3 regions of the Enterobacter sp. WI-ESBL-E8 genome follow, and region 1 is predicted to be linked to each of the others. Evidence: riboswitches for the same ligand, from Rfam matches in the RefSeq annotation. Region 1 holds a riboswitch; each other region holds the start of a gene.

The links. A riboswitch is a leader RNA that binds a small molecule or an ion and turns the genes downstream of it on or off. The one in region 1 is predicted to bind thiamine pyrophosphate.
Region 2: it holds a riboswitch for thiamine pyrophosphate, as region 1 does, so the genes downstream of both, thiB (thiamine ABC transporter substrate binding subunit) here and thiM (hydroxyethylthiazole kinase) in region 1, are expected to answer to the same signal.
Region 3: it holds a riboswitch for thiamine pyrophosphate, as region 1 does, so the genes downstream of both, thiC (phosphomethylpyrimidine synthase ThiC) here and thiM (hydroxyethylthiazole kinase) in region 1, are expected to answer to the same signal.

The regions. Positions count from the first base shown of each region.
Region 1 covers NZ_JBRWXJ010000001.1:3,244,233-3,254,382, reverse strand. The annotation lists gene ACWHWP_RS15460 (diaminobutyrate--2-oxoglutarate transaminase) at 1-632, opposite strand, end outside; gene ACWHWP_RS15455 (LacI family DNA-binding transcriptional regulator) at 978-1,985, opposite strand; gene ACWHWP_RS15450 (oligosaccharide MFS transporter) at 2,224-3,465, shown strand; gene ACWHWP_RS15445 (glycoside hydrolase family 32 protein) at 3,482-4,915, shown strand; gene ACWHWP_RS15440 (hypothetical protein) at 5,103-5,630, opposite strand; gene ACWHWP_RS15435 (YadA-like family protein) at 5,986-7,104, opposite strand; TPP riboswitch at 7,922-8,018, shown strand; gene thiM (hydroxyethylthiazole kinase) at 8,054-8,824, shown strand; gene thiD (bifunctional hydroxymethylpyrimidine kinase/phosphomethylpyrimidine kinase) at 8,821-9,621, shown strand; gene ACWHWP_RS15420 (GntR family transcriptional regulator) at 9,664-10,150, shown strand, end outside.
Region 2 covers NZ_JBRWXJ010000001.1:812,565-822,714, forward strand. The annotation lists gene araA (L-arabinose isomerase) at 1-172, opposite strand, end outside; gene araB (ribulokinase) at 183-1,892, opposite strand; gene araC (arabinose operon transcriptional regulator AraC) at 2,230-3,075, shown strand; gene ACWHWP_RS03920 (DedA family protein) at 3,194-3,961, shown strand; gene thiQ (thiamine ABC transporter ATP-binding protein ThiQ) at 4,005-4,706, opposite strand; gene thiP (thiamine/thiamine pyrophosphate ABC transporter permease ThiP) at 4,690-6,300, opposite strand; gene thiB (thiamine ABC transporter substrate binding subunit) at 6,276-7,259, opposite strand; TPP riboswitch at 7,291-7,391, opposite strand; gene sgrR (HTH-type transcriptional regulator SgrR) at 7,428-9,083, opposite strand; gene sgrT (glucose uptake inhibitor SgrT) at 9,172-9,324, shown strand; gene ACWHWP_RS03950 (sugar efflux transporter) at 9,445-10,150, shown strand, end outside.
Region 3 covers NZ_JBRWXJ010000001.1:293,469-303,618, forward strand. The annotation lists gene thiE (thiamine phosphate synthase) at 1-486, opposite strand, end outside; gene thiC (phosphomethylpyrimidine synthase ThiC) at 486-2,381, opposite strand; TPP riboswitch at 2,460-2,569, opposite strand; gene ACWHWP_RS01435 (Rsd/AlgQ family anti-sigma factor) at 2,624-3,121, opposite strand; gene nudC (NAD(+) diphosphatase) at 3,217-3,990, shown strand; gene hemE (uroporphyrinogen decarboxylase) at 4,029-5,093, shown strand; gene nfi (deoxyribonuclease V) at 5,103-5,774, shown strand; gene ACWHWP_RS01455 (YjaG family protein) at 5,816-6,406, shown strand; gene hupA (nucleoid-associated protein HU-alpha) at 6,593-6,865, shown strand; gene ACWHWP_RS01465 (DUF1481 domain-containing protein) at 6,877-7,569, shown strand; gene purD (phosphoribosylamine--glycine ligase) at 7,663-8,955, opposite strand; gene purH (bifunctional phosphoribosylaminoimidazolecarboxamide formyltransferase/IMP cyclohydrolase) at 8,971-10,150, opposite strand, start outside.

The DNA.
Region 1 (10,150 bases):
TCGAAGTAGTAGGTCAGCGCTTTCACGCCCGCTTCACCACCGATACCCAGCGGGCAGCGGTACTCGTGCGGGTAAGGCATGAACTGCACTTCTGGCATCATACCGTCAACCGCTTCTTTCGGAGACAGGTTGCCGGTCACGGACAGCGCGCCGTGAGTCATGCCGTGGTAACCACCAGAGAAGCTGATGATACCGCTACGGCCGGTTACTTTTTTCGCCAGCTTCAGCGCCGCTTCAACGGCGTCAGCACCGGATGGACCGGTGAACTGCAGGCAGTACTCTTTGCCCTGACCAGGCAGCAGAGAGAGCAGGTATTCAGAAAACGCGTCTTTCAGAGGCGTTGTCAGATCCAGGGTATGTAACGGCAAGCCGCTGGTAATGACATTTTGGATGCTTTTCAGCACATCAGGATGGTTATGGCCAAGCGCAAGGGTGCCTGCGCCTGCTAAACAGTCAAGGTATTCTTTATTATCTGCATCGGTGATCCACACGCCTTCTGCTTTAGTGATTGCTAAAGGCAGTTTGCGCGGATAACTCCTGACGTTAGATTCAAACTCGGCCTGACGGGCCAGATAGGTTTCGTTGCTTTTGTGGGCATCTACGGTGTCAATACGGACTTTATCCGTCATCATATCACTCCTACAACCGCCGCTTCGTTATGAGCCACGATTGAATAAAAAGTTAAAAAACAGATGGGGGGCCTGAAAAAAACGCCGCCAATATAGAGCCTTTTGCCACGGGGCTCAATGGTTAATTTGTTTACTGTTTTGTGACACGAGGCGCAGGGGAAGGATTATCCCCGTTTTCAGAAAGGAAGTTGCACTTTATGGCAAATAAAAACAGCCTGTTACGTGCTTTCTGCTATGACGGTAAAAACATAAAAAAGAGTGTGACAAATCGTGCCATTCGCTCACTGAAAAGGAGGGTGACCGCCTCGTTAGCACGCTTATTTCTGCGACAGGTGCAAAAAGTTGTGGTCATGATGGATGCGCAACGGAATTACGCATTAAAAATGGGCTCTCAACGCGCGTGGTTTCGCGATGGGTTTCACCGTTAATAATATGCAGGGCGCTCAGGCGGCCAATTTCATAATGCGGCAGCTGAACCGTTGAAAGAGGCGGGAGAAAGAGCTCTCCGATGCCCACCATATTGTCATAGCCGATAACCGCGATATCTTCAGGGATGCGAAGCCCTTGCGCCAGCAGGGTCTGGTACACCATCAATGCAATACGATCGTTACCGCAGATAACGGAGTCGAACCGGGGAATGCCTTTCTGAATGCGCGCCCGCACGGCTGACGGAATGTCGCGATAGTGCTCGTCGCCAAACGCCATGTAGCTATGTTCCAGGCTGTCCGGGTCGAGCCCCGCTTCACGGCATGCGCGCTCCAGCCCCCGGCGGCGCCGGGTTGTGGCCAGATGGTCCGCCGGTAAATGCAGGCACAGGGGCTGTCGATAGCCCTCGGCGAGTAACGCCTGCACGGCGGCGTACTGCCCCTGTTCATCATCAGGGATATAGCTGGCGACCTGTTCACCGACGCTTTCGCAGTTGGCCAGCACGCAGGGAAGGGTGAGGAGCTTGGCAGGGAGAGGAACCTGGCGTAATCCCATTGTGGTGTAAATAATCCCGTCCGGGCGGTGGGAGAGCAGCAGATCGACGATCGCATCCGGGTTGTCATCGGTAAACATATTCATGACGAAGCTGTTCCAGCCGTGCATTCTGGCCGTCTCTTCTATGGACAGCGTAATCTCCACCGAGAAAGGCGTCGTCACCGTATCGAGCGCCAGCACGCCGATGGTTTTCGGCGAGGCATGCGCGCCGCGAATTTTCTTGGCGGAGAGGTCTGGCACGTAGCTGGTCTGCTCGATAGCCTGCTGTACGCGCGCCAGCGTTTCCGGCTTAAGGCGCTCCGGGCTGTTAAGCGCGCGTGAGACGGTCATCAGCGATACGTTAGCCAGCTTTGCGACGTCCTTCAGGGAAGCCATTTTCTTACTCCGTTAATGCCACATGTTAAAGAGTATACAACTAAGTGACTGATGTAAAAGGAAAGGGTATGCAGTAGTGGTGTCAGACAGACATCATTGATGAATAGTCGATCGCGATCTCACTTCTTTAATGTTAACGTTAACTTTCGTGATTAACATCATGAATCTGATCTAAATCGCATGAGGAGTGTTTAATGTTAACGTTACCATTGCGTCATTACTCCAACATGAGAATGTCATGATGAAAACGCATCACTCTCACAGCTACCCCTTATTGAGCGCATTACTGTTTTTCTTTTTTGTCACCTGGTCTTCTTCCGGCTCTTTGCTGTCCATCTGGCTTCATCAGGAGGTGGGCCTAAAGGCGGGCGATACCGGCATTATCTATGCCGTGCTTTCTGTCTCCGCGCTTTTCGCTCAAATCTGCTATGGATTCATTCAGGACAAACTCGGTCTGCGCAAGAATCTGCTCTGGTTTCTGACCAGCCTGCTCATTCTTTCTGGTCCGGCCTTTTTGCTGTTTGGCTATCTGCTGCAGATTAACGTTTTACTCGGCAGTATTTTCGGCGGGATTTACATCGGCCTGACGTTTAACGGCGGGATAGGGGTACTGGAGTCCTATACCGAGCGCGTGGCCCGCCAGAGCCAGTTTGAGTTCGGCAAGGCGAGGATGTGGGGATCGCTTGGCTGGGCGGTAGCAACCTTTTTCGCGGGGCTCCTGTTTAACATTAACCCGAAGCTTAACTTCGCCGTCGCGAGCTGCGCAGGGCTGGTGTTTTTTGTTTTGCTGGCGCGTCTCAGGGTCTCTTCCGCTCCGCACGCCATGCAGGAAGCGGTGTCCGGCGGTAAGGTCACGCTGGAAGATGCCTTGCGCCTGCTGACGCTGCCGCGGTTCTGGGCGCTGGTGTTTTTCGTTATCGGCACCTGTATTTATGGCGTTTACGACCAGCAGTTCCCGGTCTATTTCTCCTCCCAGTTCCCGACGTTACAGGAAGGGAACGCCATGTACGGCTATCTCAACTCCTTCCAGGTTTTCCTTGAGGCAGCGGGCATGTTCTGCGCGCCATGGCTGGTGAATCGTCTTGGCGCGAAGAATGGCCTGATTTTCGCGGGCATGGTGATGGCGATGCGCATGGTGGCATCGGGGCTGGTTGAAGGGCCGGTCCTTATCTCCATTACCAAGCTACTGCACGCGGTTGAACTGCCCGTATTGCTGGTCTCCATCTTTAAATACAACAGCTTACATTTTGATAAACGGCTTTCTTCCACCCTCTATCTGGTGGGCTTTGCCTGTACAAGCTCGGTAATTGCCTCGGTCCTGTCGCCGCTGGCCGGTTACAGCTATGAGAAATACGGCTTTGCCCAGTCCTATCTCATTATGGGGCTATTAGTGTTCAGCACCACGTTTATCTCCATCTTCCTGTTGCGCTCGGGTAAGTCCTCTTCTGACCCGCTCATGACGCAACCTTCCACCATCTGATTGAAAGAGTAGAGAAATGACGTATTCCATTACAAAAGCAGAGCAGGAACTTCAGTCCAGACGCGAAGGGCTTAACCTGCGCTGGTATCCGCGTTACCACCTCGCTGCGCGCGCTGGCTGGATGAACGACCCAAATGGCCTGGTCTGGTTTGACGGCTGGTACCACGCTTTTTACCAGCATCATCCGTACTCCACCCAGTGGGGGCCCATGCACTGGGGCCATGCGCGCAGCAAGGATTTGGTTCACTGGGAACACCTTCCGGTTGCGCTGGCGCCGGAAGGGCCAGAAGACAAGGACGGCTGTTTTTCCGGATCGGCGGTGGTGGATGGCGATACGCTGGCGCTGATATACACCGGACATAAATTCCACGGCGATCCGGATGATGAGGCGAATCTCTACCAGGTGCAGTGCCTGGCGACCAGCCGCGACGGCATTCATTTTGACCGGCAGGGAATGATTGTTGACACGCCGCCTGGCCTGCATCACTTCCGCGACCCGAAGGTGTGGCGTGAAGGGGAGAGCTGGTACATGGTTGTCGGCGCGCGAGACGGTGATACAGGCCAGGTGCGCGTTTATCGTTCTGCGGATCTGCACGCCTGGCAGGATATGGGCGTGCTTGCGGTGGCAGAAAAAGAGATGGGCTACATGTGGGAATGCCCGGACTTTTTCACCCTCAACGGTAAACGCGTGCTGATGTTTTCACCTCAGGGGATGGCGGCAGAAGGATTCGAAAACCGCAATCTTTTCCAGAGCGGCTATCTGGTGGGCGAGTGGCAGCCCGGTCAGCCTTTTGTGCGTGAAGGTGAGTTTGTGGAGATGGATCGCGGGCATGATTTCTACGCGCCACAGAGTTTCCTCACGCCTGATGGTCGCCGCATCGTTATCGGCTGGCTGGACATGTGGGAATCCCCGCTGCCCGAACAGGAGGACGGCTGGGCAGGCATGCTCTCTTTACCGCGCGAACTGACGCTTGGCGCGGATAACCGTCTGCAAATGCGGCCGGCCAGAGAGGTCGAAGGTCTTCGGGGCGCGTGGTTCCCCTGGCCGGTTAGCACGCTTAACCATCAGCAGATGACTCTGCTGGAACGCTGCGACGCGATGGAGGTTATTCTGCAGTGGGACTGCGCAAACAGCACTGCGGAACAATACGGCATCCGACTTGGAGCGGGGCTACGCGTCTATGTTGATGCGCAGATGCAGCGCCTGGTGCTGGAGCGCCACTACCCGCAGTATGGCCTGTGCGGGACCCGTAGCGTCGCGCTGGATATGAACGACACGCTAAACCTGCGCCTGTTCTTTGACAGCTCTTCCGTAGAGGTGTTTGTGAATGACGGAGACGCCTGCCTTAGCAGCCGTATTTACCCTGATGAAGATTGCCGCGAGCTGGCGCTGTTTGCCTGGACCGGGACGGCGGCGCTTATCGATGCCGGGGCCTGGCAATTAGGCTGACACGGGTTACATCTGGATAAGAGCATGCGGCGTTTCAGCTATCCCAGAAATTACAAAAGGCGACCGGAGTCGCCTTTTTTTAGCGATGACTTACTTTTGCTCTTAAGTTATGTAATTGAAAACGTCCATCGGTTAAGGACAGCTTTTGCAATATACGAAAGGCTTAATTAATGTGAGGCCCTGGGAATTATTTTGAAAGTTGTGCATTCAATACTTTCTCATTTTCAACTACAAGCGTTAATGTGTAGTCTGATTTCCTCCATACTCCGTTATTAGGCTTCCAGCTTTTAGAAAGAAGATATTCAGCAGCATCAGAGATAGGCATATTCATGACATGATCTGCTTCACTGGAAAACTGCTTAAAGCTATTGCTTGTCTTCGCTGGCTTAACATCACATTGTCCGTTTGCATCCATAACCTGGGTGCAGCCTTTAGCAAGGTGTTTATGTGCTGATTGTGCATGTTGTAGAGCATCTTTCTTAGCCCAAATACCAGTCCCAGCAGTAGCGTCACGTGCATTAACCCATGCTGCATTTTGAGCAGCTTCATTATAAGATTGTTGGCGGTTTTGCTCTACCAGGTAGCATGTATCTTTACTAATACCCTTGCTTTCACACTCATTCATTCTTTGTTGTGCCATTTGAGCAGGAGTAGAACATCCGGTAAGAAGAGAAAAGGCACTGACTATCATTGCTAACATCATTAATTTTTTCATTGACCTAATACCTCAAATTTAATGAAATCTGCTATAGCTATTACAACTAAAGAGAGCAGGTAAACTAAAAACTTTTTCATGTCTTTTAAATTCCACAATGGAAGTAAGATTGATACATAATCCCCATCCATGCACCAACAATTAAAAGAATAATATACAGAATAACAGAAATAAAAATGTACTTTGTCATGTTCGCTATCATTGGTACTATCATATATAGTTAGTTAACTAAACAATCATGGCCGAGTTTTTTGCTTAACGTCGGTTAACTGGCAATTTATTTTAATGCGGGATTTTCCGTATTAAAACGCTTAATCAGAGCCCCCAGTAAAGTGACTGGAATTAAGAGCTTTACTTAGAATCCGAAACCTACGCCAGCCCCAAGCGCGAAATCGTTATTAGTGCTTGATGATACACCCGCTTTCACCGTAGCCGCTCCAGCATGAAAAGAGGCGCCAACACTTACGGCTTGCTCGTCTTTAAAACTACCAGCGCCAGCAGAGAACATAACTTTTTGGCCTGCTTCAACTTGTGGCATAGAGGCAATCGCAATTGCGCTTGCAGCACCAGAGCGGGCTTCTTTCTTGTTACCGTCCACTTCATCACGTAATGATTTGAATTGTGCGTTAGTGTTAGCTTGTTGCTGGCTAAACACTTTTTTAGCGTCTTGCAGATCTTGAGCAACGCTAGCAGTCTGGGTCGAAGTGGATGCGATGGCAGCAGCATTAGCTGCTACTTTAATTTGTGTCGCCATGTCCACTTTGTTAATGGTGGTGGTTACACCGTCTTTACCATTGTTACCATCTTTACCGTTAATCCCGTCTCTACCGTTCTTACCATCAAGACCATCTTTACCTGTAGCACCCGTTGCACCGGTGTCACCCTTAGCGCCATCTTTACCATCCACGCCGTTAGTAGGCTTGGGCGCATTTTCTAAAGAGGTAATACGTTGGTCATGATTAGCTAATACAGAACCTTGCAACTTGCTTTGATTTTGCAAGTCGATAATATCAGTGCCATTCTTAACAACACCTTGTAAAGCCGTGTTTGCTTTATTTCCGGTTTCATTGATTAATATATCTTGCTTACTGTCGGTGATACTTTGACCTGCTTTGTTGTCGTCAACTTTCTGATTCAGAGTCGTAATAAATAGTGTATTGGCATCAACCCCAGCTTGAGCTGCATCAGCTTTATTCACAGCCGTGTTAGCTGTATCTTGTGCGTTATTAATGGCAATATTTGCTTTAGCAATATCGCCTTGCAGGTTGTAGATTTGCCCGTCTTGCTGAACGTTGCTAGCCTTGATGTTATCAAGGTTATATGCGGTGTTGTCAGTCCCCTGAATCTGAATGAAAGTACCCGGGTTGTTAACGTTATCGTTAAGGTTTACGTTTACATCAGCAGCATTAGCCATACTAGCAAACACATTACCCATTACAAAAACAGCAATAACTGATTTATTTAAAGACTTCATTTATAAACTCTCATCATCAATGTAAGCAAAAAAATTAAAGTAAATGCGCTATCCTGGTGCAAGGGTATAACTTATTGTTATATCTCGATAATCTCGATATTTTGGTTTAATAACTTATTTCGTAACGTGTAGTAACTATCTATGAATGTGTAGTTTTAATTGTTGATCTAAATCAAGGGTGGCACCTGTGGCTCATCTGGCTAGTTGGGAAGGAAATGATATTTTCTCAATAAATACAGGTGTATAGCTTTTTATGAGAATGAGGTGTGAAAAAAACATAAAACACCATTATATAAAGTATTCTTAAGTGTTTTGGCGGGAAATGATGCTAAATCTCTAAAACAGTTAATGTAAATTTATGGATTTTTCTATATTCTTTTTTATCGAATTCTTCTTATGTTTTGAATGAAGGTCATATTGAGCCTGGCAGTCTTTCGGTTGTTGCTTGTAAAAAATATTTATATTGAAAATTTAGTAAAAATGTATCTCGCTTGAATTGCTATGGCTGAGTAATAAAGATGTTACAGGCAATGATAATTAAATTCGTAAATATAAATGTAAACATTAACTTAAGATGATAAAGAGGAACCGGGAAAGGTATATAGGCTAACGGTGAAATCTTATAAGTGAATCATCCGCTCTGTGCACGCTAAGCAGCGTACAAGTGGGTGAGCAACTTCCTGTGAGTCTTTACGTGATTAAGATATCCTCAAGGTGATCACTGCTGTGATAAATCGAAAAATCTTGCACCCTACCAGCGGCCCCGGTTACACTAAACGCTCACATATAGTTAATGTGTAAACGATTGTTTTAAAAGTATTTTGACTCGGGGTGCCCTTCTTTGTGAAGGCTGAGAAATACCCGTATTACCTGATCTGGATAATGCCAGCGTAGGGAAGTCAGATGCCTTCCCGGTCATCGCTTCTTCACGCAAGGCAGGAGCGAACCCATGCAGCCTGACCTGCTCGATTTACACGTTTTACACCACTTCCGAACCCGTTCTCCGCTTACCCATTGTATGACCAACGATGTCGTGCAGACTTTTACGGCCAACGTTTTGCTGGCGCTTGGCGCATCCCCCGCGATGGTGATTGAGGCCGAAGAGGCCGAACAGTTTGCCGGGATGGCCGATGCGCTGCTGATTAACGTTGGCACGCTGACGTCGCCGCGCGCCCAGTCGATGCGCCGTGCGATTGAGGGCGCGGTGGCGGCAGGAAAACCCTGGACGCTGGACCCGGTTGCAGTGGGCGCCCTGGCGTTCCGCACCCGTTTTTGCCATCAAATTCTCGCCCTGAAACCGGCGGCCATTCGCGGCAATACCTCCGAAATTCTGGCCCTTGCCGGCATGAGCGCGGGCGGGCGCGGTGTCGATACCACCGACACCGCCGCCAGCGCGGTGCCTGCTGCCGAGGCGCTGGCCCGCCAGATTAATGCCATTGTGGTTGTCACCGGAGAGGTGGATTATATCACGGACGGACAGCGAACCCGCACGGTCACGGGCGGTGACCCGCTGATGACGCGCGTGGTGGGTACCGGGTGTGCGCTCTCTGCCGTTGTGGCGGCGAGCTGCTCGCTGCCGGGCGATCGGCTGGATAACGTTACCGCCGCCTGCGGATGGATGAAGCGGGCCGGAACGGTCGCCGTTGCGCAGTCTGGTGGCCCGGGCAGTTTTGCCAGTGCGTTCCTGGATGCGCTCTACACGCTGGAGGAGCAGGCATGAAGCGAATTAACGCACTGACCATCGCCGGCACCGATCCCAGCGGCGGCGCAGGCATTCAGGCCGACCTGAAAACGTTCTCCGCGCTTGGCGCGTACGGCTGCTCGGTCATTACCGCGCTGGTGGCGCAAAACACGCGCGGCGTGCAGTCGGTCTACCGTATCGAGCCTGATTTTGTCGCCGCGCAGCTGGATTCGGTGTTCAGCGACGTGCGCATCGATACCACCAAAATCGGCATGCTGGCCGAGACGGATATTGTTGAAGCGGTGGCGGAACGGCTTCAACGCTATCAGGTGCAAAACGTGGTGCTGGATACCGTCATGCTGGCAAAAAGCGGTGACCCGCTGCTCTCCGCTTCCGCCGTTGAGACGCTGCGCAAAAAGCTGCTGCCGCAGGTGGCGCTCATTACGCCAAATCTGCCCGAAGCCGCCGCGCTGTTAGGTGCGCCGCACGCGCAAACTGAACGCGAGATGAAAGAGCAGGGAAATGCGCTGCTGGCAATGGGCTGCGGGGCAGTGCTGATGAAGGGCGGACATCTGGATGACGCTGAAAGCCCGGACTGGCTCTTCACCCGCGATGGCGAGCTGCGCTTCACCGCGCCGCGCGTGCAGACCAAAAATACCCACGGCACCGGGTGCACGCTCTCAGCCGCGCTGGCGGCGCTGCGCCCACGGCATGAAAGCTGGGCCGATACGGTGCAGGAAGCGAAAGCCTGGCTCTCGGCGGCGCTGGCAAAAGCGGATAGTCTGGAGGTCGGTCACGGTATTGGGCCGGTTCACCATTTTCATGCATGGTGGTAGGCCTTATACTGGCAGGACACACCACGCCTGAGAAAAACAGAGATGGAACAAGCGCATACCCGGTTAATCGCTCAACTGAATGAACGGATCGCCGCGCCCGATAACACGCCGCTGTACCTGAAGTTTGCCGAAACGGTAAAAAACGCGGTGCGCAGCGGGGTGCTGGAGCACGGGAATATTTTGCCCGGCGAGCGCGATCTGAGTCAGTTAACCGGCGTGTCGCGCATCACCGTGCGTAAAGCGATGCAGGCGCTTGAGGAAGAGGGCGTGGTGACCCGCGCCCGCGGCTATGGCACGCAAATTAACAACATCTTTGAATACTCGCTCAAAGAGGCGCGCGGCTTTTCCCAGCAGGTGGTGCTGCGCGGCCAGAAGCCAAATACCCTGTGGGTCAACAAGCGGGTGGTGAAGTGTCCGGAAGAGGTGGCGAATCACCTTTCAATTCCCCCGGAGAGCGAGGTGTTCCTGCTCAAGCGTATTCGCTACGTTGACGAGGACGCGGTCTCTATTGAGGAGTCCTGGGTGCCGG
Region 2 (10,150 bases), 2.4 Mb from region 1:
CCGGCGTCGTGCCCAGCGGTTTCAGCACCAGTTTGCACGGCAGTTTGGCTTCCGCGTTCAGCGCGTTAACGACGTGCTCCGCGTGTTTCGTCACCTGCTGCAGCGCTTCTGGTCCGTACAGGTGCTGGCTGCCAATCACAAACCACACTTCATAATTATTAAAAATGGTCATCGTCGTGTCCTTAATGGGTCAGGGTTGCCGTCGTGTCCGCGGTGTGTTTTGACGGGGCGGCGACAGGGAGATAGTGAAGTTCGGCGCTTTTTGCCCATTGCTGGTAGCGCTGATAAAGCTGTTCAAAGCGTTGTGCCTGCTGGGCCTGCGGCTGGAGCGTATTTTCAACGGCGCTTGCCATATGCTGCTGCGCGGTCGGAATATCCGCATGGACGCCTGCGGCAACCGCCGCGAAAATCGCCGCGCCCAGCGCGCAGCACTGATCGGAAGCGACAATCTGGAGCGGACGGTTCAGCACGTCGCAGCAGGCCTGCATGATGACCGGGTTTTTACGGGCGATGCCGCCGAGCGCCATCACGTTATTCACGTCGATGCCCTGTTCGGTGAAGCACTCCATAATCGCGCGGGCACCGAAGGCGGTGGCGGCAATCAGGCCGCCGAACAGCGCCGGTGCGTCGGTCGCGAGGTTAAGATCGGTAATGACCCCTTTCAGGCGCTGGTTCGCAAACGGCGTGCGGCGACCGTTGAACCAGTCCAGCACCACCGGCAAGTGATCGAGAGACGGATTTTTTGCCCAGGCGTCCGTGAGCTGGGGCAGAAGCTGTTTTTTGCTCTCTGCAATCTGGGTTTTCAGTTCAGGATGCGCGGCCGCCAGCCGATCCAGCGGCCAGCCCAGCACGCGCCCAAACCAGGCATAGATATCGCCAAACGCGGACTGGCCGGCTTCGAGGCCGATAAAATCTGGCACCACGCTGCCGTCAACCTGGCCGCAGATGCCCTTCACCGCGCGGTCGCCGACGGTGGTTTTATCCGCCGTCAGAATGTCGCAAGTAGACGTGCCGATAACTTTCACCAGCGTATTAGGCTGTGCACCCGCGCCTACGGCACCCATATGGCAGTCAAACGCGCCGCCGGAGATCGCCACGTTCTGCGGCAGGCCGAGGCGCTTCGCCCACTCTTCGCAGAGAGTGCCGACGGGAATATCGGCGGTGAAGGTGTCGGTAAACAGGGGGTATTTCAGGTTTTTGTTGATGATCGGGTCGAGCTCGTCGAAGAACGCAGCCGGTGGCAGACCTCCCCAGCTTTCGTGCCAGAGTGATTTATGCCCGGCGCTGCAGCGGCCGCGGCGGATATCCTGCGGACGCGTGGTGCCGGAGAGCAGCGCGGGAACCCAGTCGCACAGTTCAATCCAGGAGACGGCCGCCAGGGCAACCGATGCGTCCGCGCGGGTAACGTGCAGGATCTTGGCCCAGAACCATTCGCTGGAGTAAATCCCGCCGATGTAGCGCGAGTAGTCGGTTTTGCCCGGTTGATGGCATAAGCGGGTGATAGCTTCCGCTTCTTCCACGGCGGTATGGTCTTTCCACAAAACGAACATGGCGTTCGGGTTGTCGGCAAACTCAGGGCGCAGCGCCAGCACGCGGCCTTCGGCGTCTACGGGGGCAGGGGTGGAGCCGGTGCTGTCGACGCCAATTCCAACAACCTCTGCCCGCTGGGCGTCAGTCAGTTCAGCGAGGACGGTTTTGATTGCCGCTTCCATCGACTCGATGTAGTCACGCGGGTGGTGACGGAACTGGTTGTTTGGCGCATCGCAGTAGCGCCCCTCTTGCCAGCGCGGGTACCACTCAACGCTGGTTGCTATCTCCTGGCCGGACGTACAGTCCACTGCCAGCGCGCGAACCGAATCGCTGCCAAAATCGAGGCCAATCGCAATTGCCATGGTGTTGCTCCATCGAAAAAACAGGTATGGAAGAACATTAGAGACTGGGGACGAAAATCGTCAGGCAGGATCCGCTAATCTTATGGATTAAATTGCTGTTACAACGGAAAGTGTGACGCCGTGCAAATATTCAATGTGGACATTTCTGCCGCACTTATAGACACTTTTGTTACTGCTTATCTGCCTGCTGTGGCGGAGAAATCAGGGGTAAAGGCTGAAACATGGCGGACGTAAAAGAGGCGTGAAGCTTTTTGGATCTTTTCGCAGACCATTTTTGACCTGCTTTTAATGATATGGACAATTGGTTTCCTTCAGGACCCTTGGGAGAACTGAATCTATGGCCGAAACGCAAAACGATCCCCTGCTGCCGGGATACTCGTTTAACGCGCACCTTGTGGCGGGACTGACCCCTATCGAGGCTGAGGGATATCTCGATTTTTACGTCGACCGACCGCTCGGGATGAAAGGATATATCCTCAACCTGACCGTGCGAGGGGAAGGGATCATCAAGAACGGTGACCAGCAGTTTATCTGCCGCCCTGGCGATATCCTGCTGTTCCCGCCGGGAGAGATCCACCATTACGGCCGTCACCCGGATGCTAAAGAGTGGTATCACCAGTGGGTCTACTTCCGTCCGCGCGCCTACTGGCAGGAGTGGCTTTCGTGGCCTGCTATTTTTGCACACACCGGTTTTTATCGCCCGGATGAGGTTCATCTGGCGCAGTTTCGCGAGCTTTTTGCCCAGATTATTGAGGCGGGGCAGGCAGGAGGTCGTTATGCCGAACTGCTGGCAATTAACCTGCTTGAACAACTGCTTCTGCGACGGATGGAAGCGATTAACGCGTCGCTGAATCCGCCGCTGGATAACCGCGTGCGCGACGCCTGCCAGTACATCAGCGACCATCTGGCCGACAGCCAGTTTGATATTGCCAGCGTCGCCCAGCACGTTTGCCTGTCGCCGTCGCGGCTGTCGCATCTGTTTCGCCAGCAGCTTGGCGTCAGCGTGCTGAGCTGGCGCGAAGATCAGCGCATCAGCCAGGCGAAGCTTCTGCTCAGCACCACCCGGATGCCGATTGCCACGGTGGGGCGCAACGTGGGCTTTGAAGATCAGCTTTATTTTTCGCGTGTATTTAAAAAATGCACCGGCGCCAGCCCGAGCGAATTCCGCGCGGGATGTGAATGAACGGTAAACATTCAGGTGAACTTCAGGAGCATCTTGTAAACTATTCAGACAATTGTTGCCTTGACGCGGTGCGGGGCGCTAAGCAGAATCGCTGATTCGTTTTCTGACCGGAATAGTTATGCAGGCATTGCTGGAACACTTTATTACCCAGTCCGTTATGTATTCGCTCATCGCCGTGGCGCTGGTGGCGTTTCTGGAATCGCTGGCACTTGTGGGGTTAATCCTGCCCGGCACCGTGATGATGGCGGGGCTTGGCGCGCTGATTGGCAGCGGTGAGGTTAATTTCTGGCAGGCGTGGCTGGCCGGGATTATCGGCTGCCTGCTGGGCGACTGGATCTCGTTCTGGCTGGGCTGGCGCTTTAAGAAGCCGCTGCACCGCTGGTCGTTCATGAAAAAGAACAAAGCGTTGCTGGATAAGACCGAGCATGCGCTGCACCAGCACAGCATGTTTACCATCCTCGTCGGCCGCTTTGTCGGGCCTACGCGTCCGCTGGTTCCTATGGTCGCCGGGATGCTGGATCTGCCGGTCGCCAAGTTTGTGGTACCGAATATTATCGGCTGCGTTTTCTGGCCGCCGTTCTACTTCCTGCCGGGGATCCTCGCGGGGGCAGCCATCGATATCCCTGACGGTATGCAGAGCGGTGAGTTTAAGTGGCTGCTGCTGGGCACGGCGCTGCTGCTGTGGCTGGCGGCATGGCTGTGCTGGCGGCTGTGGCGCAGCGGAAAAGCGAATATCGATCGCCTGACGCGCTACCTCCCGCGTACTCGCCTGCTCTGGCTGGCCCCGCTGACGCTGGGTGTGGCCGTGGTGGCGCTGGTGGCATTGATTCGCCACCCGCTGATGCCGGTATATGGCGAGATTTTATTAAAAGTGGTCAGCCGTTAAGGACTTTTCCCTCTCCCTGTGGGAGAGGGTCAGGGGGAGGGCATCAGGCCGCGGGAATGCCCAACAGCGAAGATGCCCCCGCTTTACCACTCAGAAGCTCTTCTGTTTTTCCATCCCACGCAATTCGCCCTTCGGCAATAACCACCGATCTCGGTGCAATCCGCGCGGCATCCTCAATACTGTGCGAAACCATCAGCATCGTTAGCTGCTGGCGCTGACAGACGTCCTGCACCAGCCCCAGCATCTCCTGGCGCAGAGCGGGGTCGAGCGCAGAGAACGGTTCGTCCAGCAGCAGGATCGGCTGCTCGCGTACCAGGCAACGCGCCAGAGCCACGCGCTGACGCTGGCCGCCGGAAAGCTCGCCCGGCAGCCTGTCAATAAGCCCGTCTATTCCCATCTGCGCGGCAATGATCGCCAGCTTCTGACGCTGGGCATCGTTAAGCTTGAGCCCCGGATCCATCCCCAGCGCGATGTTCTGCCGCACCGTCAGGTGGGTAAACAGGTTGTTTTCCTGAAACAGCATGGAGACCGGGCGTTTTGCGGGCGGCGTATGGGTATGGTCCCGGTTTTCAATGACTATCGATCCGCTTGCCGGCTGCAGAAATCCCGCCACCAAATTGAGCAGCGTGCTTTTTCCCGCACCGCTTGGGCCAAGCACGGCAATCATCTCTCCCTGGCGCACGGAGAGCGTGAAGCGCATCGGCAGATGCTGGTAGAGCCAGATTACATCAGTCAGTTTTAACATCGCGCCCCGGAAGTTTTTCGATAACGGTAAATAAAGCAAAGCACAGCAGCAGCAGTAACAGCGCGGTCACCGCGCCGTCCTGGCTGCGGTAGGAGCCGATTTGCTGATACAGCCAGTAGGGCAGCGTGCGGAAATTGTCATTTCCGAAGAGCGCCACGACCCCAAAATCACCCATTGAGAGCACGCAGGCAAACGCCAGCGCCTGCGCCAGCGGACGTTTTAGCGCGCGCAGTTCGACCACCTTCAGCCGTTGCCAGCCCTTCATCCCCAGCGACTGACAGAGCAAACCGTAGCGGCCGTTGACGTCGCGCATCGGGTTTTCCAGCACCTTGAGCGCGTAAGGAATGGCCATCAGGGCGTTGGTGAAAATCACAATACCGTCGGCGCTTTCCGGCAGGCCTATGGTGCTGTTGAACAGCAGGAAGAAGCCCGTCGCCAGCACGATCCCCGGCATGGCGAGAATCAGCATGCCTGTCAGCTCCAGCGCGTGTCCGGCTTTTTGCGTCTGTCGGGCATGGAGTTCGCGGCTGCTCCACAGCAGCATCATGGTCAGCGTGACGCACAGCAGCCCTGCGGCCAGTGCAATACGAAGCGAGGTCCCGGTAGCCTGCCAGAGGATAGGCTGTTGCAGGACGGACAGGAGATTGAGATTAAGACCGTCAACGATAACGGCCATCAGTGGCGGCAGCAGCAGCAGGAGCGCCAGTGCGATCAGGATAAAATCGATGACGCGGCTGTGCAGGCTGTCCTGCGGATCGCGCCAGCCGGTTATTTGATTGCTGCCAGGGGGAATGGCTTTACTCAGGCGCTGGCTCAGCAGCACCAGCGCAAGACAGCACCCCATCTGCACCATCGCCAGCAGCGCGGCGCGGCCGGGATCGTAGTCGTAACTCAGCGCCTGGTAAATCGCCAGCTCAATGGTCGTCGCCTGCGGTCCGCCGCCGAGTGAAAGTACGGTGGCGAAGCTGGCAAAGCAGAGCATGAATATTAAGGCCGCAACGGGGGGGAGCTGGCGACGCAGCCACGGCCATTCGACAAAGCGGAAGAATGACGCGCCGCGCATCCCAAGCTGGGCGGCAATCTGACGCTGTTCGCCGGGAATGTTCTCCAGCGCCTGCAAAAAGAGGCGCGTCGCCATCGGCATATTGAAAAACACGTGCGCCAGCAGAATGCCCTTTAGCCCGTAGGGGGAGAATGTCCATTCAAGACCAAGCAGGCTCCACAGGGAAGCCAGCCAGCCCTGGCGACCGTAAACGCTCAGAATGCCAAATACCGCCACCAGCACGGGCAGGATCAGCGTCATGGCGCACAGGCGCAGCAGCGCCTGCCTGCCGGGGAAACGCCTGCGATAGAGCGCGCGTGCAAGAAAAATAGCCGGGATCACCGACAGCAGGGCAGAAAGAAACGCCTGCCAGAAGGAGAAACGAATGACGTGCCAGAGATAGCTGTCGTGCCAGAGTGCGGGCAGGTCACTCTCTGGCGCGTTAAACCACAACGCAAGAAAGGCCCCCAGGCTGACCGCCACCATCACTATGGCGGCGAGCAGCCCGGGCAGTAACCAGCCGGGAATCAGCGGCTGACGGCGCGTTGCCATTCACTTACCCATGCTGCACGCTGCGCGGCGACCTGCTGCGGCGTAAATTCCAGCGAGGTTTTTGGTTTGGTTAGCTGCTCGAAACCTGCTGGCAGCGCAACGTTCGTGACGGGATACATCCAGTTACCTGCCGGGATGGCGTTCTGGAACGCGGGCGAAACCATAAATTTCAGGAACTTTTCTGCGAGTTCCGGCTGTTTGCTGGCGACGGTGCGCGCGGCCACTTCCACCTGCAGATAATGCCCTTCAGCAAAATCAGCAGCCGCGTAGTTGTCTTTCTTCTCGGCGATAATGTGATAGGCCGGAGAGGTGGTGTAGCTCAATACCAGGTCGCTTTCGCCTTTCAGGAACAGGCCATAGGCTTCACTCCACCCTTTGGTCACCGTCACGGTTTTGGCGGCCAGCTTCTGCCACGCTTCGGGCGCTTTATCCCCGTAGACCTTCTGCATCCACAGCAGCAGGCCCAGGCCCGGCGTACTGGTGCGTGGATCTTCATAAATGACGCGCCATTTCTGGTCGCTTTCTACCAGCTCTTTCAGGCTTTTCGGCGGGTTTTTCAGCTTGTTTTTGTCGTAAACAAAAGCAAAGTAGCCGTAGTCGAACGGCACAAAGGTGTCGTTTTGCCAGCCGCCAGGCACGTTAACGGCCTCTGCCGCTACGCCGCTTTTGGCAAACAGTTTGGTTTGCGAGGCGGCGTCCAGCAGGTTGTTGTCCAGGCCGAGCACCACATCGGCTTTACTGTTTTTACCTTCCATGCGCAGACGGTTGAGCAGCGAGACGCCATCTTCCAGCGCCACGAACTTCAGTTCGCAGTTACAGTCAGCTTCAAAGGCTTTTTTGACGACCGGGCCAGGGCCCCAGTCGGCAGAAAAAGAGTCGTAGGTGTAGACCGTCAGAACGGGCTTAGCAAAAGCAGGCAGCGCAAACAGCGCCAGCAGGGGAAGAGCTTTTTTTAACACTTTGCACCTCAAAGTTGAGTGGCAAAGGATTTTGAGCGACAGCCTCAAATCCCTTCGCCGGCGTTATCCGGATCAGGTTCGACGGGTATTATCTCAGCGCACATCTGTGATGCAGCACCCCGTTGAGAACGGCGCTATTGTAATGATTTGGTGAATATTACGAAAGCGTTATGGTTCCGGCGGCGCAAACCAGGCCGATTTGAAATCAAACCAGCCCAGGGTGTTCATCCGCAAACCGCGCATACTGCGCTGTCCCTGGATCATCAGCCAGTGGTGTATCAAGGGGACGATCGCCTGTTCAGACAGCAGCTGCTGGCACCATACGGCAAGATTCATTTCGCCCGCACGCCACAGGGCTGCATCCTGCTGCCAGTCGCGGTGGATGCAGTGCTGGATCAGCGGGACCTCATACAGGTGTGAGAATAATGAAAAATCTAGCGGCAGGGTGAAGTTGGCACTGTTCAGCCAGATATCGCTGGTCAGTTCCCCCTGATGCCATTCGTCATAGTCTACTTCCCGGATCTCCAGCCTGACCCCCTGCGCTGCCAGCAGTCTGGTCATGATCCTGGCGATAAAACGATGCTCCACGTGTTCGCGGTAGTAGGTCAGGGTGATGGACTCCAGCCCTGCGGGTTTATCGCAGTGCGCCGGGCGGGCGTGGTGCCAGCGCGGAAGCAGGCCGTACGCCGGGAACCAGTAGGTTTGGTACTGCTCTTCCGCATGGTAGATGAGATTGGAGGGGGATAAAACGTGGCTGATCCACTTACGTACCTCATGGTTTGCCCCGCGATGGGTGCGGCCATCAAACAGAAGATAGTAGCATCCCTCCTCCAGGCGACTCTCCACGGCTTTTTCTCCCGTGGTAGGGCCTTCCAGCGTCAGGCCTGCACTCAGCTCTTCATTCAGATCCGGCAATACCCACACGTTCACTTCGTCGATCAGCGCCCGATAGCCAAAATAGTCGTCGAACGCGCGGATTTTCAGCTGGCTGTTGTTATTACGGGAGACGGAGTAGGGGCCGGTGCCAACCGGCAGGCTGGCAAAATTGTTCATCGATTCCCACTCGCCGGGCAAAATCATCGACGGCACATAGCCCAGCAGCCAGGGAAGCCACTTGTCCTGCTGGGACAGCTCAATATCCAGCGTCCATGCCGTTGGGGAGTGCACGCGCGAAATATGCGAGTAGAGCGGCAGCTTGCGGACGCGTTCCAGAGAGGCGATAACGTCGCGCATTTCCAGCTCGCGTCCGTGGTGAAAGTGGATGCCGGGGCGTAAAAAGAATCGCCAGTGAAGCGGGGAAAGCTGCTGCCAGTGGTGCGCGATATCCGCTTCCAGTTCCCCATTTTCCTCATTTATCCGCGTCAGCCCGCTGAAGATTTGCCGGGCCATATGGGTTTCTGAGCGGCGTAAGGCCGTGCCGGGCAACAGATTTTTCATCGGCCGATAGTAGAGGACCCGCAGGATATGGCGGCCCTGGCGGAAACTGCGTCCGAGGTGCGAAACCAGCATCTGGCGCACGGCGGCTTTATCGCCCACCAGCTGTACCAGCTGGTCAATTCGGTCCTGCTCCAGCAGATCTTCGGCGCGCTGCTGCTGCAGCGCCAGCCCGGTATAGAGGAAGGTCAGGCGCGAGCGTTTGCCGCGTCCCGCCTCCGCTTCCCAGCTTAACCAGCCCTGCTGCTGCATGGTATTGAGCAGCGTGCGCATATGGCGGCGGGAACAGCTAAGCAGGTCGGCCAGCTCGTTCAGCGTGGTCTCCTGTGATTGCCCCTCACAGCACTGCCAGAGGCGGATGAATTGTTGTTGCAGTCGACCGGAAGGCATAAAAGGGGAACTCCTGACAAAAAATCAGCAATTTATTAATCCCTATATTAAGCCAATAATCCTTACCGATGAAGTGAGGAGGTAAATTATGAAGAGGTCTACCGCACGTCAGTTTTATCAGCACTATTTTTCAGCGACAAAAGGAACGTCCTGGCTGGCCCGCCAGTGTGCAGAGCAACGGCTGAAAATTCTGGAAGACCTGATGCAGTGGGACGTTACGAAACCGACCTCTTCTCGCTAACTCGCCTCGATCATGTGTGACTGAGTATTGGTGCTAATCACCCGCCAGCAAAATGTTTTTGCTGGCTTTTTTCGTTTATTCTTTCACCCGGTTTCGATTCGCTTTCACAAGGACTTGCGCATGCTCTGGTTGATGACGATGGGGCGACGCCTGAACGGCGTCTATGCCGCTTTTATGCTGGTGGCCTTTATGATGGGCGTGGCGGGGGCGCTACAGGCGCCGACGCTGAGCCTGTTCCTCAGCCGCGAGGTGGGCGCGCAGCCGTTTTGGGTGGGGCTGTTTTATACCGTCAACGCCATTGCCGGGATCCTCGTTAGCCTCGCGCTGGCGAAACGATCGGACAGCCAGGGCGATCGCCGCAAGCTGATCCTCTTTTGCTGCGTCATGGCCGTAGGCAACGCGCTGCTCTTTGCGTTCAATCGTGATTACCTGACGCTCATTACCTGCGGCGTGCTGCTGGCGTCGCTGGCGAATACCGCCATGCCGCAGCTTTTCGCCCTGGCGCGTGAATATGCGGATAACTCGGCGCGGGAAGTGGTGATGTTTAGCTCGGTGATGCGTGCCCAGCTCTCGCTGGCGTGGGTCATCGGCCCGCCGCTGGCCTTCATGTTGGCGCTGAACTATGGCTTTACCGCCATGTTTTCCATTGCGGCAGGGATTTTTGTCATCAGCCTGGCGCTGATTGCTTTTGCGCTGCCGTCCGTGGCTCGGGTCGAGCAAACGACGGATAAACCGATTACTCAGGTGAGCGGCTGGCAGGACAAAAACGTCCGCATGCTGTTTATTGCCTCCACGCTGATGTGGACCTGCAACACCATGTACATCA
Region 3 (10,150 bases), 3.0 Mb from region 1:
GACGGTGGGGTAATCGGCAAGGCGTTTGACGTGACTCGCCAGCTGCGTCAGTCCCTGCGGTGCGGAGGGCATCTGCTTGGTCTGCGTCGGGAAAACGTGGCCCAGCGCGATGTAAGAGGGATGGGCTGCCAGCGCCACGTCGATCTCCATGTCGTCGTGCGTGGACACGCCCAGGCGCAGGCCGGCGGCGCGGATGGCATTCAGATCGGTTGTTTCCAGGTCCTCCTGGCCCAAATGCACGCCGTAGGCCCGGTGCTTAACGGCCAGTCGCCAGTAGTCGTTGATAAACAGACGGGCGTTATACCGACGCCCCAGCGCAATGGCGGCGACGACATCAGTTTCCACCTCGTCGTCGCGTTTATCCTTGATGCGCAGCTGGATCGTGCGAACGCCAGCCTCCAGCAGGCGTTCGATCCACGCTACGCTGTCCACTACCGGATAGAGTCCTAAACGGTAGGGAACGGGCGGGAAATCGGGCTGGTACATTACGCCTCCTCTTTTTTGAGGTAGATTTCGCCGCCTTTGGCGCGGAAGGTTTCAGACATGTCCGCCATCCCCACTTCAATGGTTTGCGCGGCGGCGTAGTCGCGCACCTCCTGGCTGATTTTCATCGAGCAGAATTTTGGCCCGCACATGGAGCAGAAGTGTGCGACTTTGCCCGATTCCTGCGGCAGGGTCTCATCGTGATAGGCGCGGGCGGTGAACGGGTCCAGCGCCAGGTTGAACTGGTCTTCCCAGCGGAATTCAAAACGCGCCTTCGACATGGCGTTATCGCGGATTTGCGCGCCCGGATGGCCTTTCGCCAGATCGGCGGCATGGGCGGCAATTTTGTAGGTAATCAGCCCCTGCTTTACATCCTCTTTGTTTGGCAGGCCGAGGTGCTCTTTCGGCGTCACGTAGCAGAGCATGGCACAGCCGAACCAGCCGATCATCGCCGCACCAATCCCGGACGTGAAGTGGTCATAGCCTGGCGCAATATCGGTGGTCAGCGGCCCCAGGGTATAGAACGGCGCTTCGTGGCAGTGCTCCAGCTCTTCCGTCATGTTGCGGCGGATCATCTGCATCGGCACGTGTCCCGGGCCTTCAATCATCACCTGCACGTCATACTCCCAGGCGATTTTGGTCAGCTCACCCAGCGTGTGCAGCTCGGCAAACTGCGCCTCATCGTTGGCATCGCGAATGGAGCCCGGACGCAGACCATCGCCCAGCGACAGAGAGACATCGTACGCGGCACAGATTTCGCAAATCTCGCGGAAGTGTTCGTAGAGGAAGTTTTCCTGGTGATGGGAGAGGCACCACTTCGCCATGATGGAGCCGCCGCGCGAGACAATACCGGTCAGACGCTTCGCCGTCATCGGCACGTAGCGCAGCAGCACGCCCGCGTGAATGGTGAAGTAGTCTACGCCCTGTTCAGCCTGCTCCAGCAGCGTGTCGCGGAAGGCTTCCCAGGTGAGGTCTTCGGCAATACCGTTGACCTTTTCCAGCGCCTGATAAATCGGGACGGTGCCAATCGGTACCGGGCTGTTACGCAGGATCCACTCGCGGGTTTCGTGAATATAGCGGCCAGTGGAGAGGTCCATCACCGTGTCCGCGCCCCAGCGCGTTGACCAGACCAGCTTTTCCACCTCTTCTTCGATGGAGGAGGTAACGGCCGAGTTGCCGATGTTAGCGTTGACCTTCACCAGGAAGTTGCGGCCGATAATCATCGGCTCGGATTCCGGGTGGTTGATGTTGGCGGGGATAATCGCGCGGCCGGCGGCCACTTCATCACGCACAAACTCCGGCGTGATGTTCTCCGGCAGGCGAGCGCCAAAGCCCTCGCCCGGATGCTGGTGGCGCAGTATTTCACTGCGGATGCGCTCACGGCCCATGTTTTCACGGATGGCGATGAACTCCATCTCCGGCGTGACGATCCCCTGACGCGCATAGTGCAGTTGGGTCACGCGTTTGCCCGCTCTGGCGCGTTTCGGCGTCAGCAGCCCGGCGAAGCGCAGCTCGTCCAGACCATCGTCGGCCAGGCGTTCTTTGGTATACGCAGAGCTACGTACGCTCAGTTCTTCACAGTCGTTACGCGCGTCAATCCACGGCTGGCGCAGCTTCGCCAGACCCTGCTGAACGTTGATAGTCACAGAGGGATCGCCGTACGGGCCGGAGGTGTCATACACCGGTACGGCTTCGTTGTCTTCAAACTGCGGGTTATCTTTGCTGCCGCCGATAAGCGTCGGGCTAAGCTGGATTTCACGCATCGGGACGCGGATATCGGCCTGCGAGCCGGAAATGTAGATGCGTTTAGAGCTCGGGAAAGCGGTGCCTTCCAGGGTATCAATGAAGCGTTGGGCCTGTGCGCGCTGTTCGCGGCGGGTCAGTTTTGCAGTAGACATAGCTCATTCCAAAAGTGAAGGACATGGCTTGTCAGACGACGGATGAAGCAAGAGAGGATCGCCCGGGGGCGATACAACAGCAGTGTGACTCTTGTTCCCTTCGCAGGTATTAGCCTGATCAGGTTCCGCGGATCCCGAATTAACGGTCTCAGCCCGTGCTTTCACACTGGGCACTCCGACAAGAAAAATCCCCCTCGTGAGAGGGGCGAATGGTTGTAAATTACTCGTTAACGATTAATAACTCAAGCAGGGCGCGCGATGTTATCTTCGTGGCTGACATCCAGGCCGTTATCCAGAGCGAGGGCGATCAACTTATCTTCCAGCGTGAATCGCTCTTCCAGCGCTTCGCCAAGGTCGGAAAGCGCCCGCTGGAACTCAAGATAGTTGTCGTGATCGATGGCGTTCTCAAGCGTGGAATCGTAGTAGTCCATAATCTGCTGGGTGTTTGCTTCCAGCAGCGGATAGAGTTTGCTGGCCGCTAAATACGGCGTTGTCCCTTCCATTTCGCGGATAATGCGTTCATAAATATTGAAATGGCCGTCGGACAGATAGTCGACCAGGCCCTGACAAAAATCATCCAGCGATTTTTCATTCAGTCGCATAAACGATTCTTTGCCAGGCTTAATACCGACCAGATTGTAATAAGCCACGAGTAGATGCTTGCGCACGTGTAGCCAGCGATCCACCAGTTTGTTACTTCCTCTAACGCGCTCAGTCAGGCTTTCCAGCTGGTTTAACATGGTCGACTCCGCAAGGTTTAGGATTGAATCTGCTTATCCAAAATGTAACCACAATGCTAACAACATGTCAGTGAAGCGAAGGTAGTGCAATAGATATGGATCGTATTATTGAAAAATCAGATCTGGGTTGGTGGATCGTCAGTCACGAACAAAAATTATGGCTTCCTGGCGGAGAGATCCCTTATGGCGCAGCAGAGGTGTTCGATCTAGTGGGGCAGCCTGCGCTGAAGATCGGCGAATGGCAGGGGGAAGCTGTGTGGTTGATCCAACAGCCCCGCCGCCAGGATATGGGATCGGTTCGTCAGGTACTGGATCTGGACGTGGGTCTGTTCCAGCTGGCGGGGCGCGGCGTGCAGCTGGCGGAGTTTTACCGCTCGCATAAATACTGCGGCTACTGCGGTCATACCATGCACCGGAGCAAAACCGAGTGGGCGATGCTCTGCAGCCACTGCCGCGAGCGCTACTATCCTCAGATTGCGCCGTGCATTATCGTCGCTATCCGCCGGGAGGATTCCATCCTGCTGGCGCAGCACACCCGTCATCGCAACGGCATTCACACCGTGCTGGCCGGCTTCGTCGAGGTGGGCGAAACGCTGGAACAGGCGGTGGCGCGAGAAGTGATGGAGGAGAGCGGGATTAAGGTCAAAAACCTGCGCTACGTCACCTCTCAGCCGTGGCCGTTCCCGCAGTCGCTGATGACGGCCTTTATGGCCGACTACGACAGCGGGGAGATTGTTATCGACCAGAAAGAACTGCTGGATGCGAACTGGTATCGCTATGACGATTTGCCGCTGTTACCCCCACCGGGCACCGTAGCGCGTCGGCTGATAGAAGATACCGTGGCGATGTGTCGGGCCGAGTATGAGTAGTGTTACACTGAGGCCATGACGCTTAAGGAACTGCAAAAATGACCGAACTGAAGAACGATCGTTATCTGCGTGCGCTGCTGCGCCAGCCCGTTGATGTCACCCCGGTGTGGATGATGCGCCAGGCGGGACGCTATCTGCCAGAGTACAAAGCCACGCGCGCTCAGGCGGGTGATTTTATGTCGCTGTGCAAAAACGCCGAGCTGGCCTGCGAAGTCACGCTCCAGCCGCTGCGCCGCTTCCCGCTGGATGCCGCCATTCTCTTTTCGGACATTCTGACCATTCCGGATGCCATGGGCCTCGGTCTCTATTTCGAAACCGGTGAAGGCCCGCGCTTCACCTCCCCAATCAAAAGCAAAGCGGATGTAGATAAGTTGCCGATCCCCGATCCGGAAGGTGAACTGGGCTACGTGATGAACGCCGTGCGCACCATTCGCCGCGAGCTGAAAGGCGAAGTGCCGCTGATTGGTTTCTCCGGCAGCCCGTGGACGCTGGCGACCTATATGGTGGAAGGCGGCAGCAGCAAAGCCTTCACCATGGTTAAAAAGATGATGTACGCCGAGCCCCTGGCCCTGCATGCGCTTCTCGACAAGCTGGCGAAGAGCGTCACGCTCTACCTCAACGCGCAAATTAAAGCGGGTGCACAGTCGGTCATGATTTTCGATACCTGGGGTGGAGTGCTGACCGGGCGCGATTATCAGCAGTTCTCCCTGTACTACATGCATAAAATTGTCGACGGTCTGCTGCGCGAGAACGAAGGTCGCCGCGTGCCGGTAACGCTGTTTACCAAAGGTGGCGGTCAGTGGCTGGAAGCCATGGCGGCAACCGGCTGCGACGCGCTGGGTCTCGACTGGACCACCGATATCGCTGATGCCCGCCGCCGCGTGGGTGACAAAGTGGCGCTGCAGGGAAACATGGATCCCTCCATGCTCTATGCTCAGCCTGCCCGCATTGAAGAGGAAGTGTCGACTATACTGTCTGGTTTCGGCCAGGGTGAAGGCCACGTCTTTAACCTCGGCCACGGCATTCATCAGGATGTGCCGCCAGAACACGCTGGCGTCTTTGTGGAGGCGGTGCATCGGCTTTCTGCCCAGTATCACAAGTAAGGAGTGGTTATGGATCTCGCGTCGCTACGCGCTCAGCAAATCGAACTGGCTTCATCTGTGATCCGCGAGGATCGTCTGGATAAGGATCCTCCGCAGTACATTGGCGGAGCAGACGTCGGATTCGAGCAGGGGGGCGAAGTAACGCGAGCGGCGATGGTGGTCCTGAAATACCCTTCGCTTGAGCTGGTGGAATACAAGGTGGCGCGTATCGCCACCACCATGCCCTATATCCCCGGCTTTCTCTCCTTCCGCGAATACCCCGCGCTGCTGGCAGCGTGGGAGCAGCTCTCGCAAAAACCTGACCTGCTGTTTGTCGATGGACATGGTATCTCACACCCGCGCCGTTTAGGCGTTGCCAGCCACTTTGGGCTGCTGGTGGATGTGCCGACCATTGGCGTCGCCAAGAAACGCCTGTGTGGCGCGTTTGAACCCCTTTCCGCGGAGCCGGGCGCGCTGGCGCCCCTCATTCATAAAGGCGAGCAGCTGGCGTGGGTCTGGCGCAGCAAAGCCCGCTGTAACCCGCTGTTTATCGCTACCGGGCATCGGGTAAGCATGGACAGCGCCCTGGCGTGGGTGCAGCGTTGTATGAGGGGCTACCGCTTGCCGGAGCCGACGCGCTGGGCAGACGCCGTGGCTTCATCGCGTCCGGCTTTTGTTCGTTGGCAGGAAATTCAGAGATGATTCAGGTAAACTGCGCCTAATTTTCGATTCGAGAGATCATCATGCTACAAAACCCGATTCACCTGCGCCTTGAAAAGCTGGAAAGCTGGCAGCACGTCACCTTTATGGCTTGCCTGTGCGAGCGCATGTATCCCAACTATGCCGCGTTCTGCAAGGAAACGGGCTTTGGCGATGGGCATCTTTATCGCCGAATTCTGGACCTGATCTGGGAAACGCTGACGGTGAAAGACGCGAAGGTGAATTTCGACTCTCAGCTGGAAAAGCTGGAAGAGGCGATTCCGGCTGCGGATGATTTTGACCTCTATGGCGTCTACCCGGCGATTGATGCCTGCGTAGCGTTAAGCGAGCTGCTTCACTCCCGTCTGAGCGGCGAAACGCTGGAGCATGCTATCGAAGTCAGTAAGGCATCTATCACTACCGTGGCGATGCTGGAAATGACCCAGGAAGGACGCGAAATGACCGACGAAGAGCTCCGTGCAAACCCGGCCGTTGAGCAAGAATGGGATATTCAGTGGGAAATTTTCCGCCTGCTGGCAGAGTGTGAAGAACGCGATATTGAGCTGATAAAAGGGCTGCGCGCGGACTTACGTGAGGCCGGCGAGAGCAATATTGGTATAATTTTTAACCAATGAGACAATAAATCTTGAGATAACGCCCGTTTTGTCGCTCCTCGACTCTTCCCTTTCGACCCTTGTCTGGTCTACATTTGGGGGGCGAAAAAAAGTGGCTATCGGTGCGTGTATGCAGGAGAGTGCTTTTTTGGCATTTTCGTCGCACTCGATGCTTAGCAAGCGATAAACACATTGAAAGGATAACTTATGAACAAGACTCAACTGATTGATGTAATTGCGGACAAGGCTGATCTGTCTAAAGTGCAGGCTAAAGCTGCTCTGGAATCTACCCTGGCTGCTATTACTGAGTCTCTGAAAGAAGGTGATGCTGTACAACTGGTTGGTTTCGGTACCTTCAAAGTGAACCACCGCGCTGAGCGCACTGGCCGCAACCCGCAGACCGGTAAAGAAATCAAAATCGCCGCAGCTAACGTGCCGGCATTTGTTTCTGGTAAAGCACTGAAAGACGCTGTTAAGTAAGACGCGTGGCAGTGAACAGTTTTAGCGAAGGGGCGGCAACGCCCCTTTTGTCTTTCTGGCGTGGAACGCTCGCGCTGGCAGGCATGCTGTTGCTGTCAGCCTGTAGCCACGATACCTCTCTGCCGCCGTTTACCGCCAGCGGTTACGCGGACAACCAGGGCGCGGTCAGGATCTGGCGCAAAGATTCAGGTGATGAAGTTCATCTGCTTTCAGCCTTCAGCCCGTGGCATAACGGGAATACGTCGACCGCGGAATATCGCTGGCAGGGCGATGACCTGACGCTGATTGAACTGAACGTCTACAGCAAGACCCCCGAACATGTGAAAGTGCGTTTTGACGACCACGGCGAGCTGAGCTTTATGCAGCGTGAAGTCAGCGGTCAAAAACAGCAGCTTTCCAGCGATCAAATCGCCCTCTACCGCTATCGTGCCGAACAAATCCGCCAGACCAGCGATGCGCTGCGTCAGGGACGCGTCGTGCTGCGACAGGGGCGCTGGCATGACGATGGGACGGTCACGACCTGTGAAGGGCAGACGGTCAAGCCTGAGCTCGAATCCTGGGCAATCGAGCACATTCAACGCCGTCAGCGTCATTCATCAATGGAAGTGAGTGTGGCGTGGCTGGAGGCGCCGGAAGGCTCTCAGCTGCTGCTGGTGGCGAACGAAGACTTCTGTAACTGGCAGCCGACAGAGAAGAGTTTCTGAGTTCTGAGGATTAAGCCGGATGGCGCTAACGCTTATCCGGCCTACGAACGATCCCCTCTCCCTGTGGGAGAGGGTTAGGGTGAGGGTGTGAAATTACTCGCCCTGCTCACGCGCAATCGCGCGATAGCCGATATCCTGACGGCTAAAGCTACCGTTCCAGTGGATATCCGCCATCAGCGTATAGGCACGCTTCTGCGCTTCTGCAACGGTATGGCCCAGCGCGGTCGCACACAGCACGCGTCCGCCGTTGGTCAGTACGCGGTCATCATCAGCCAGCTTCGTTCCGGCGTGGAATACCTTCGCGCCTTCAATCTCTTCCAGCGGTAAGCCGTGGATCTCATCCCCGGTGTTGTAGTTGCCAGGGTAGCCACCCGCAGCAATCACCACGCCCAGGGACGCGCGCTCGTCCCACTCTGAGGTTTTCTCGTCGAGCTTGCCTTCGCAGGCCGCCAGACACAGATCCACCAGATCGGATTTCATGCGCAGCATGATGGGCTGCGTTTCCGGATCGCCAAAGCGGCAGTTAAATTCAATAACCTTCGGGTTGCCCTGCTTGTCGATCATCAGACCTGCGTAAAGGAAACCGGTGTAGGTGTTGCCTTCCGCCGCCATGCCTTTCACGGTTGGCCAGATAATGCGATCCATCGTGCGCTGATGTACTTCGTCAGTCACGACCGGAGCAGGAGAGTAGGCACCCATCCCGCCGGTATTCGGGCCGGAATCACCATTGCCCACGCGCTTATGGTCCTGGCTGGTGGCCATCGGCAGAACGTGCTCGCCGTCGACCATCACGATAAAGCTCGCTTCTTCGCCGTCGAGGAACTCTTCGATCACGATGCGGTGGCCCGCATCGCCAAAAGCGTTACCCGCCAGCATATCCTTAACTGCGGCTTCGGCTTCTTCGAGGGTCATCGCCACGATCACGCCTTTACCGGCAGCCAGGCCGTCGGCCTTAATGACAATCGGTGCACCTTTTTCACGCAGGTAAGCCAGAGCGGGTTCCACCTCTGTGAAGTTCTGGTATTCCGCCGTCGGGATATTGTGACGTGCGAGGAAATCTTTGGTGAAAGCTTTGGAGCCTTCCAGCTGCGCAGCGCCTTCCGTTGGGCCGAAGATTTTCAGGCCCGCCGCGCGGAACGCATCAACCACGCCAATCACCAGCGGTGCTTCCGGGCCGACGATGGTCAGGTCGATTTTCTCGCTTTGGGCAAAGCTCAACAGCGCCGGAATGTCGGTCACGCCGATGGCCACGTTCTGCAGCGCGGGTTCCAGTGCGGTACCGGCGTTGCCCGGTGCCACGAAGACCGTTTTTACCAGCGGAGACTGAGCCGCTTTCCACGCCAGAGCGTGTTCGCGTCCGCCGTTACCAATCACTAATACTTTCATTTTCTGCTCCGGGAATTAATGGCGGAAGTGACGCATGTCGGTGAAGATCATCGCAATCCCGTGCTCGTCGGCGGCGGCAATCACTTCGTCGTCGCGGATTGAGCCGCCAGGCTGGATCACGCAGGTGATGCCGACAGCAGCAGCCGCGTCGATACCGTCCCGGAACGGGAAGAAGGCGTCAGAAGCCATGGCGGAGCCTTTTACTTCCAGTCCTTCGTCGCCTGCTTTAATACCCGCGATTTTCGCAGAGTAGACGCGGCTCATCTGGCCAGCACCTATCCCGATGGTCATGTTCTCTTTCGCGTAGACGATGGCATTGGATTTGACGAACTTCGCGACCTTCCAGCAGAACAGCGCGTCACGCAGTTCCTGCTCGCTCGGCTGACGCTTGGTCACCACGCGCAGGTCGGCTTCTGTCACCATACCCAGATCGCGATCCTGAACCAGCAGACCGCCGTTCACGCGCTTGAAGTCCAGGCCCGGCACGCGTTCTGCCCACTGGCCGCAAACCAGTACGCGTACGTTCTGTTTTGCTGCGGTAATTTTCAGCGCTTCTTCGGATGCGGAAGGCGCGATGATCACTTCAACGAACTGACGGGAGATGATGGCCTGTGCGGTTTCAGCATCCAGCTCGCGGTTGAAGGCGATAATGCCGCCGAATGCGGAGGTCGGGTCGGTTTTGTAGGCGCGATCGTAGGCATCCAGAATAGAGGTGCTTACCGCGACGCCGCATGGGTTGGCGTGCTTAACGATAACGCAGGCTGGCTCGCTGAACTCTTTCACGCATTCCAGCGCGGCGTCGGTGTCGGCAATGTTGTTATAGGAGAGCGCTTTGCCCTGAACCTGCTGGGCAGTCGCAACAGAGGCTTCTTTTACCTCTTCTTCTATATAGAAGGCAGCCTGCTGGTGGCTGTTCTCGCCGTAGCGCATATCCTGCTTCTTAATGAAGTTCAGGTTCAGGGTGCGCGGGAAGCGGCCAGAAGGATCTTTGCTTTCACCGTGGTAAGCAGGTACCAGGCTGCCGAAGTAGTTGGCGATCATGCTGTCGTACGCGGCGGTGTGTTCGAAGGCTTTGATGGCGAGGTCGAAACGCGTTTCCAGGCTCAGTGACCCTTCGTTGGCATCCATCTCATTAATAATGGTTTCGTAATCGCTGCTCTTTACGACAATGACCACATCTTTATGGTTCTTGGCC